2 regions of the Arthrobacter sp. BGA-UO-ETr-C19 genome follow, and region 1 is predicted to be linked to the other one. Evidence: riboswitches for the same ligand, from Rfam matches in the RefSeq annotation. Region 1 holds a riboswitch; the other holds the start of a gene.
The links. Region 1 has a riboswitch for cyclic di-AMP ahead of AC57BR_RS03345 (aggregation-promoting factor C-terminal-like domain-containing protein). Riboswitches for the same ligand answer to the same signal wherever they lie in the genome.

Region 2: linked by a shared signal. The riboswitch ahead of AC57BR_RS13220 (NlpC/P60 family protein) and the one ahead of AC57BR_RS03345 (aggregation-promoting factor C-terminal-like domain-containing protein) in region 1 are both predicted to bind cyclic di-AMP.

The regions. Positions count from the first base shown of each region.
Region 1 covers NZ_JCAQPC010000008.1:58,807-63,187, forward strand. Annotated here, with positions in the region: gene AC57BR_RS03330 (hypothetical protein) at 1-197, opposite strand, end outside; gene AC57BR_RS03335 (response regulator transcription factor) at 394-1,134, shown strand; gene AC57BR_RS03340 (sensor histidine kinase) at 1,138-2,751, shown strand; cyclic di-AMP (ydaO/yuaA leader) riboswitch at 2,846-3,009, shown strand; gene AC57BR_RS03345 (aggregation-promoting factor C-terminal-like domain-containing protein) at 3,015-3,908, shown strand; gene AC57BR_RS03350 (bifunctional glycosyltransferase family 2/GtrA family protein) at 4,199-4,381, shown strand, end outside.
Region 2 covers NZ_JCAQPC010000021.1:35,682-40,062, forward strand. Annotated here, with positions in the region: gene AC57BR_RS13210 (bile acid:sodium symporter family protein) at 1-547, opposite strand, end outside; gene AC57BR_RS13215 (GGDEF domain-containing protein) at 704-1,843, shown strand; gene AC57BR_RS13220 (NlpC/P60 family protein) at 2,038-2,814, opposite strand; cyclic di-AMP (ydaO/yuaA leader) riboswitch at 2,818-2,983, opposite strand; gene AC57BR_RS13225 (SulP family inorganic anion transporter) at 3,163-4,381, opposite strand, start outside.

The DNA.
Region 1 (4,381 bases):
GCGGCAGAGTTCGGGGCGGAAGAGTTCGGCGCGACGGCGTGTGGTGCGGCATATGTAGCGGTGCTCCCCGAGGAGAACGTGCCCAGGGACGTCACCGGTTCAGTCGCGGCTTCGGTTGGGAAGGCCTGCCCGTCCGGCAGCGGCGCCGGAGGCAGGGGTGTGGTTTCTGGAACAGGTGCGTGCTGCTGTCCGCTCATTGCGATCTCCTTAGGGTGCGGAAGTGTCCGTTCCAGACTGGAAAGCCTTCCTGTGTTTGGCCTGTGCGGCGCAAGAGCCATGGCTGTGACCTGAAAAATGCGCACAGGGGGTCTTTCAGCTCGCTAGGCTGGGATTCACAGCTGGCGCACAGGGTTGCCAAAGCGGCGGCTAAACACCAGAACGGAGAGTTGTCACATGGCCACTTCGCACTCCATGACCAACAACCTTCCCCATCTGACCCACCCGGACGGCTCCCCCATCCGCGCCCTCGTGGTTGACGACGAACCGAGCCTCTCCGAGCTCATGAGCATGGGCCTGCGTATGGCCGGCTGGTCGGTCGCCGTCGCTGCCGACGGCCCCGAGGCCGTGAAACTCGCCAAGGAGTTCCGCCCGGATGTGCTGGTGCTCGACGTGATGCTTCCCGGGTTCGACGGCGTCGAGCTCCTGGGCAGGATCCGCGCCTTCGCACCGGAAGTCCCGGCCCTGTTCCTCACCGCCAAGGACGCGGTGCAGGACCGCATCGTGGGCCTCGCCGCGGGCGGGGACGACTACGTCACCAAGCCGTTCAGCATGGAGGAAGTCCTGCTGCGCCTGCACCGGCTGGTCCAGCGCTCCGGCGTTGCCGCCATGGATTCCGCTGAGCTCGTGGTGGGCGATCTGGTCCTGAACCTCGACACGCGCGAAGTCACCCGAGCCGGCGACGAGCTGCAACTGACCGCCACCCAGTTCGAGCTGTTGCGCTATCTCATGGAGAACCCCAAGCGCGTGGTCAGCAAGGCCCAGATCCTGGACCGGGTGTGGAACTACGACTTTGGCGGCCAGGCCAACATCGTGGAACTGTACATCTCCTACCTGCGCAAGAAGGTGGATGCCGTCCATCCGCCGATGATCCATACGGTCCGCGGCGCGGGCTACGTCATCAAGCCGGCAGAGTAGGCCGTGGCAAACCTTTCCGGCGCAGTCCGTAGCCAGCGCCGAAGCTGGCTGAAGCCGGGTACCTGGCATCTGCGCACCCGCCTGGTCCTGGTGGCCATGGCACTGCTCGTGGCCATCTGCGGCGCCATCGGCCTGTTCAGCTACGCCAGCATGGACTCATTCTTGACCCAGCAGTTGGACAAGCAGCTCAGCGATGCCTCGCACCGCTCAAGTGAGTTCGGCCGGCCTCCGATTGGCAACCCCAGCGGAAGGCCTGATCCCCTGGACGCGCGGGGCCAAAGAGTCGGCACCCTCATCGCCCGGATTGAGAACGGCAATGTCAGCAGCGCGGGCTTCCTGGCCACCGATGCCACCCGCTCCTCGCTGTCGTCGGGGGACAACCAGCTCCTCCTGGGCCTGCGCACCGACGGTGCCCCGGTTGACCGCACGCTTTCGTCCGGCGCCTACCGCCTGATTGCCACGCAGACCCCCTATGGGGACGTCATCGTCACCGGGCTCCCCCTGGCGGAAAAGCAGAACACCCTGACCTCGCTCGTCTGGACCATCACGATTGTCTCGCTGGGCGGACTCGTGCTGATCGGCCTGGCCGGGACGGTGCTCATCCGCCGCACCATGAAACCGCTGGAGCAGCTCTCCGAGGTGGCCACCCAGGTGTCGCGCCTGCCGCTGGACGCCGGTGAGGTGGCACTCGCCGTCCGTGTCCCGCCGTCGAACGCCCATCCCGGAACCGAAGTGGGCAGCGTGGGGCACGCCCTGAACCAGATGCTGGACAACGTCTCCAACGCGCTGGAAGCGCGGCAGGAAAGCGAAATGAAGGTGCGGCAGTTCGTGGCGGATGCCTCCCACGAGCTCCGGACGCCGCTCACCGCCATCCGCGGTTACACCGAGCTGATGCGCATGACCGAAAAGTTCACCCCGGACGGCCAGCGGTCCCTTGCACGAGTGCAGAGCCAGTCGGAGCGCATGACCGCCCTGGTGGAGGACCTTCTGCTGCTTGCCCGGCTCGACGAGGGCCAGCCACTCAAGCTCAGCGACGTCGACCTCACGCAGCTCGTCATCGAGACCGTCAGCGACGAAAAAGTCATGGCGCCGGACCGGGCGTGGCACCTCGATCTTCCGGAGGAACCCGTGTCAGTCCGGGGCGATGCCTCACAGCTGCACCAGGTCCTGGTGAACCTGCTCTCCAATGCCCGCAAGCACACCCCGCCCGGCACCACGGTGACCACCGGCGTGATGCGGTCGGCCGACGGCAGCGCTGTGATTACGGTCACGGACGACGGCGCTGGCATCCCGCCTGAGTTCGTGGACAAAGTGTTCGCGCGCTTCGCCCGCGCAGACGCGTCACGGGCGACGCCGGTGCAGTCGTCCCTGGCGCCGGCAGCCGCAGCGGCTACGGGTTCTGCTGCCGGCAGCGGAACCGCGGGAACGGCCCTCCATACCGCGGCTTCACGGGGAGAACCGGGGGTCGCGTCGGCCGAGGGAACCAGCGGCCTGGGCCTGTCCATCGTGCAGTCCATTGTGGCGGCGCACGGCGGCACAGTGGAGGTCACGTCCCGGCCTGGCCGGACGGAATTTGCCGTCCGCCTGCCCACGCAAGGCGCCGCGCCGGCGTCGTGATGTCCGTTACCTAAATGTGACTTAATCAAAAGCCTCCTGTACCGTCGATAGCGTGCGGCCGCCACTAGGACCGCATGTCCGGATTGACGCCCAGCTCTGCCGCTTCCCGGATTCCGCTAGATCAGGCAGAGGCGGGGGAACCAGAGTCCCGGGCTTTCCGCATCAGCCCTTGGGGTGAAGCCGACACGTGAATTTTCCGTGCGGCCGGATGACCTCATCCGAACCCGACAGCTAACTCCGCAGGTGTTGAGAGGCAATCCACCATGTCTGAATTTAAGACTCAGGCGCGCCCTGAACGCGCCTCCAAGCAGTCCGACAGCAAGATTTCCCGTCACCGCGCCGAGCCTGCCCAGCCTAAGAGTGCATTTGGCCGTTTCGCCGCAGGCCTTCCGTCCTTCGGGCGCCGGGCAGCTGTCCTGACCACCGCCGCCGCCGTGCTCGTTGGTGTCGGCGCCGCCGGCCACGCGGCCGATCAGGCTACGCCGTCCGCCTCCGCGACGTCCGCGGCCACCGCCGACGCGGGGCAGACGCTGAGCTTCGACAAGACGCTGATCTCCGCCCTCCCCGCCCCGTCCGCGGCGTCCATCGCTCCGCAGTCGGCCGCCAAGGAGTCCGCGGCCACGGCTGCGGCGGCAACGAAGGCTGCCGCTGCCAAGGCTGCCGCCGCCAAGACTGCCGCCGCGAAAGCCGCCGCTGCCAAGGCAGCCGCTGCTAAGAATGCTGCCGCGGCCAACGCCGCCGCAGTTGCCAAGGCCCAGGCTGCCGCCACCCAGGCTGCTGCTGCCAAGGCCGCCGCTGCCAAGGCTGCCGCCGCCGCCAGGGCCAAGGCCGCGGCCCCTGTTGCCTTGAACGATCCCGCCGGCGCTCAGGCCTACGCGGCCAGCAAGCTTGGCTCCTTTGGCTGGTCCGCAGACCAGATGCAGTGCCTGAAGCGGCTCTGGACCAAGGAATCGGAATGGCGCACCACGGCCACCAACGCCAGCAGCGGCGCGTACGGCATCGTCCAGTCGCTGCCCGCCGAGAAGATGGCGAGCGCCGGGGCGGACTACCGCACCAACTACCGCACCCAGATCAACTGGGGCCTGGACTACATCAAGGAGCGCTACGACTCCCCGTGCGGCGCGCTGAACTGGCACCTGGCCCACAACTGGTACTGACAGGTTGCCGCGGCCGAACCGGCTGACGGCGAGCATTTCTGCACCTCCAACCCAACTGAGTAGCAGCACAGGGCGTTCCCACGGCTGGGAACGCCCTGTGCTGCTACCTAGTTCTATGGGCTTCCCCGAGTCTTTAGGCTGCCCTGAGGGCTCCTGATCCGCCAGGATCAGGAGCCCTTCGGCGTCCCGGCAGTTCCGGCGCTGGGCAAATTTGGTGCAGAAGCCACTTCCACAGCCCCCGCACAGCTTCGCCCTAAAACCCTCATAACAGGGGCCGCCACTGTTGATGCATGACCATCACTGACCAGGCCTCCGGAAACCAGCCGCACGCACCGCTGCTCACCCAGCCGCACGCGCTCCAGGGAGCCGGTGCGGCCGGACATGCCCCGGCGCAGACCCTCATCAGGCACGCGCGGCGGTCGCCCATCGACACCGCCACCGCGGTCCCGGTCCTGGACGTGACCATCCCGGTC
Region 2 (4,381 bases), on a different contig from region 1:
CAATGGTCAGGAACGAACCGGCCAGGAACAGCACCAGGACGGGCGTGACTACCGGGGCGATGAGAGTCGAAACACTGGCGACCGCCACGGACAGGGCCACATCGCCCTTGGCCAGGAACGCCATCACGTTGGAGGCGGTGCCGGACGGCGCGCAGCCCACGAGGATCAGGCCCACGGCGAGTGCGGGCTCCAGGTGGAGGAGGGTGGCGATCGTCCAGCCGGCCCCGGGCATGATCACGTAATGGGCCACGATGCCCAGCACCACGGCCCACGGCCTGCGCGCAACGGCCGCGAAGTCGGGCGGCGTCAGTGTCAGGCCCATGCAGAACATGATGATTCCCAGCAGGTACGGGACCGCCGGGCCGAGCGGTTTGAAGGCGCCGGGAAGCAGGAACCCGGCAACGCCGGCTGCGAGCACCAGGAGGGGGAAGACGGTCACCGCGACGCGCGCAATCCTGGCTTCCGCGGCGAGGGCCGGGTTCAGGGGCGTGGCGTCGGCCTCCGTGGCCGAGGGTGCGGGTACGTGGTCTTTTGTTGCCTCAAGCATTCAATAATGCTGGCACCGGAGCGCCGCGGCGGCCCAATTCGTGACTGATGTCAGACAAATGTGTCGTTGCCGGGAAAATTCCGCGCGGCACAGCAGGACCCCGGCCGTTCCCAGTGCGATACTGGATTGCACTGGATCGGGATTCAAGGGGACGGAATGATCCTAGACACGGCGACACTTCGGGTTGCCTTCGCTGCGATGGCCCTGGTTCTGGCGCTGCTGTTCTACTTTTCAACTTTCCGCAGCACCCGCTCGCCCTACAGCGCCTGGTGGTGCGCCGCGCTGCTCCTGTTCCTGTCAGGCTCGGCGTCCTTCCTCCTCAACGGCACGCCGCAGCAGGTCTGGGCGAATCCGCTGGGCAACTTCCTGCTGGTGTCCGGCGCGGCAGCGGTCTGGGCCGGGGCGCGTTCCCTCCGGAACCTGAAGTACAACCTCTGGATGTCCGTTGCGCTGCCGGTCATCACCGGCGCCGCTGCCGGCGTCGACAGCCCGGGATCCAACACGTGGGCCGGCGGCGCCGTCTTCCTGGCGTCCATGGCTGTGCTCATTGGCCTGGCTTCGCACGAGCTGTGGCGGCTTGAGCCCGGTTACTCCCGGGTGCGGATCCCCATGGCCATCGCGGCCGGCGGCGTGGCCTTCTTCTACTTATGCCGTCTGGTCGTGTTCCTTATCCAGGGGCCAAACGGTGCCGTATTTGCCACCTACTTCGGGTCCGCGGTGACCACCATGGTCACCATGGTGCTGCTGGTTGTGGTGTCCTTCAGCATGGCGGGGCTGAGCACCGAGCAGCAGACACGGGCACTGCGGACGGTGGCCACCCAGGACGGGCTTACCGGCCTCCTTAACCGCGGCGCGTTCCTGGAGGCGGCGGCCGAAGAGCTGGAACGCAGCAAGGCCGCCAACAGCGGGGGCTCGCTGATCCTCGCTGACCTGGACCACTTCAAGTCGGTCAACGACACCTTCGGCCACGCGGCAGGCGACCTTGCACTGCGGGCGTTCGCCGAGGCGTGCAGCGCATCGGTCCGGTCAACGGACGTTGCCGGACGCTACGGCGGCGAGGAGTTCATCCTCCTGCTCCCCGGGGCAGGCCCCAAGAGCGCGGAAATCATTGCGGGTGAAATCAGCAGGAGGCTGGCAGGGCAGCACATCCCGGAGCTGCTGCGGATGCCGACCGTCAGCTACGGCATTTCCACCTACAACGCGAAAACCAGTGATGTTGATGAGGTGATCGCGGCCGCCGACGTCGCCCTCTATGAAGCGAAATCACAGGGGCGGAACCGCACGGTCAGGGGCTGAGCCGCAGGCACCGGATCCGGAATGCATGGGGGACAATCCGGACCCGGCGATCCTGACTCGCAGCCGGAGGCTGCGGTCTTTCATCAGGCATAGCCAGTGTGTTCCACCGTCCTTGTAGAAAGGTGGGAGCACCTTGGGGGTGGCCGCGTTCCGCCGCCCCCAAGGCAGCGGAACACGGCGGTTTTTCAGCTCTGCTAGGCTGCGCGCACGAACGTGACGGGGCCGGTGGCAGTGAGCCAGGACAGCGGGTGCGCCATGGTGGCATTGATGCCGTTCATGCCGCCGCTGATGACCTTGCCGGCGCCGGCGTAGATGGCCACGTGGCCGGACTGCACCACCATGTCGCCGGGCTGCGGGGTGGAGACTACCTTGCCGTGGCTCAGGAACTGCATCGGGGCGAGGTCGCCCACGTGGATGCCGGCGGCGCCGAGGGCCTTCTCCACCATGGCGGTGCAGTCCTGCGTGATGCCAATCTGGGCGTAGGCCGAAGCGAGCATGGTTGCGTTGGCACCTGCCGCAGCCTTGACGGTGACCTTCGGTGCGGGTGCCGCAGCCTTGACGGTGACCTTCGGTGCGGGTGCTGCTGCAGCCTTGGCGGGCGCGGCGGCAGCGACGGGGGCGGCGGCAGGTGCCGCGGCCTTCTTCACCACCGGCTTTTCGACGACGGGTGCCGCCACCACGGGAGCCGGGGCCGACGTGACCGCGGTGCGTTCAAACTCGATCTTGACGCCGGAGGCAGCGTTCAGGGGAGCCTGCACCTGGCTGGCAGCCTCGGGGGCGGCGGCCGGAGCCGGCTGGGCCGGGGCGGCGCCGCCGGCGTTGGCCGCAACGGTGCCCGTGAATGCCAGCCCGGAGGCGGCGAGGATCACGGCTGCCTGGCGGCCGATGCCGGAGTTTGCGGAGGCAATGCGGGTGAACGGATTGGAGCGGGCGGCCGCAGCACGGCGGCCAGAAATAAAGCGGAACGACATGAAGAAGCCTCTCCCGATGCCTGCGAGGTGAGCTGTCGGATTCGGATGGGAGGCACCCGGCCGCGGTCCTGAGCGTGGTCAGGAACTGCGCGGCTTCACCCCAAGGCCCGCTGCAAGCAGGCCGAAAAGTGGTTTCCCCGTCTCTGCCGGACATGGGTCTTCGATTGATTCCTCGGGCTGCGGCAGAGTTAGGCAATCAGCGCGGGAGTGCCTCGTCGGTGAAAAGGCACGTTTTTCACGGTACGGGAGGCTTCGCTCAATGTCACATTAAGGTAACGGGGCCGTGTCGTTCATTTCGTATTGGCCCGCGTCAGGTAAGGGATCGGGGTCTGATTTTTGTGGTGAACCTCACTCTGCGGCGTTGAGCTTGCCGGCCAGCCGCTCCCGCATCTGGATGCTGGCCGAGTTGAGGCCGATCAGTTCCACCTCGCGGCCGTGCCTGCGGTATTTCTCCGTGACCGCGTCCAGCACGGCGATGGTTGAGGCATCCCACAGGTGCGAGGCGTGCAGGTCGATTACCACGCCGTCGATGTCCGGCTCGGCGTCGCGGGCGTAGTTGAACTGGGTGTAGAGGTCGTTGGAAGAGGCGAAGAACAGTTCGCCGTCCACGGTGTAGGTGGCCAGCGTCCGGCCGTTGAGCTCTACTTCCGTCCGCTCCACGGTGGCGAAATGGGCAACCCGGCGGGCGAACATCGCCATCGCTGCCAGCACCCCGACCCCGACGCCGATCGCCAGGTTGTGCGTGACCACCACCGTGCCGACGGTGATCAGCATGACTGCGGTTTCCGATTTTGGCATCCGCCTAAGCGTTGCCGGTGCAACAGAGTGCCAGTCGAACGTGATGGCCGAGACGAAGATCATCACCGCCACCAGCGCCGCCATGGGGATCAGGCCCACGATGTCGCCCAGGGTCACCACCAGTACCAGCAGGAAGACGCCCGCGAGGAATGTGGACACCCGGCTCCTGGCGCCGGAGCCCTTGACGTTGATCATGGTCTGCCCGATCACGGCGCAGCCGCCCATGCCGCCCAGGAAGCCGGTGACGATGTTGGCCACGCCCTGTCCCCAGGATTCGCGGGTCTTGTTGGAGCGGGTATCGGTGATGTCGTCCACCAGTTTGGCCGTCATCAGGGATTCCAGCAGCCCCACGAGCGCCATGGACAGCGAGAACGGGGCGATGGTCTGGAAGGTTTCCCACGTCAGAGGCACCTGAGGGATGAACAGTGTGGGCAGGCTTTCCGGCAGTTGTCCCTTGTCCTGGACGGTGGGGACGTCGATCCCGGCCCCTATAGCGAGGACCGTCAGGAGGACGATGGCCACCAACGGTGACGGCACCGCCGTCGTAATCCGGCGGAAGCCGACGACGATCAACAGGCCGGCGGCGACCAGCGGGTAGACGGGCCACGGAACCCCGATCAGTTCCGGCAGTTGGGCCATGAACACGAGGATGGCCAGCGCGTTCACGAAGCCCACCATCACCGAGCGCGGGATGAAGCGCATGAGCCGGGTGACTCCCAGCATGGCAAGCAGGATCTGGAATACCCCGGCGAGGATTACCGCAGCTATC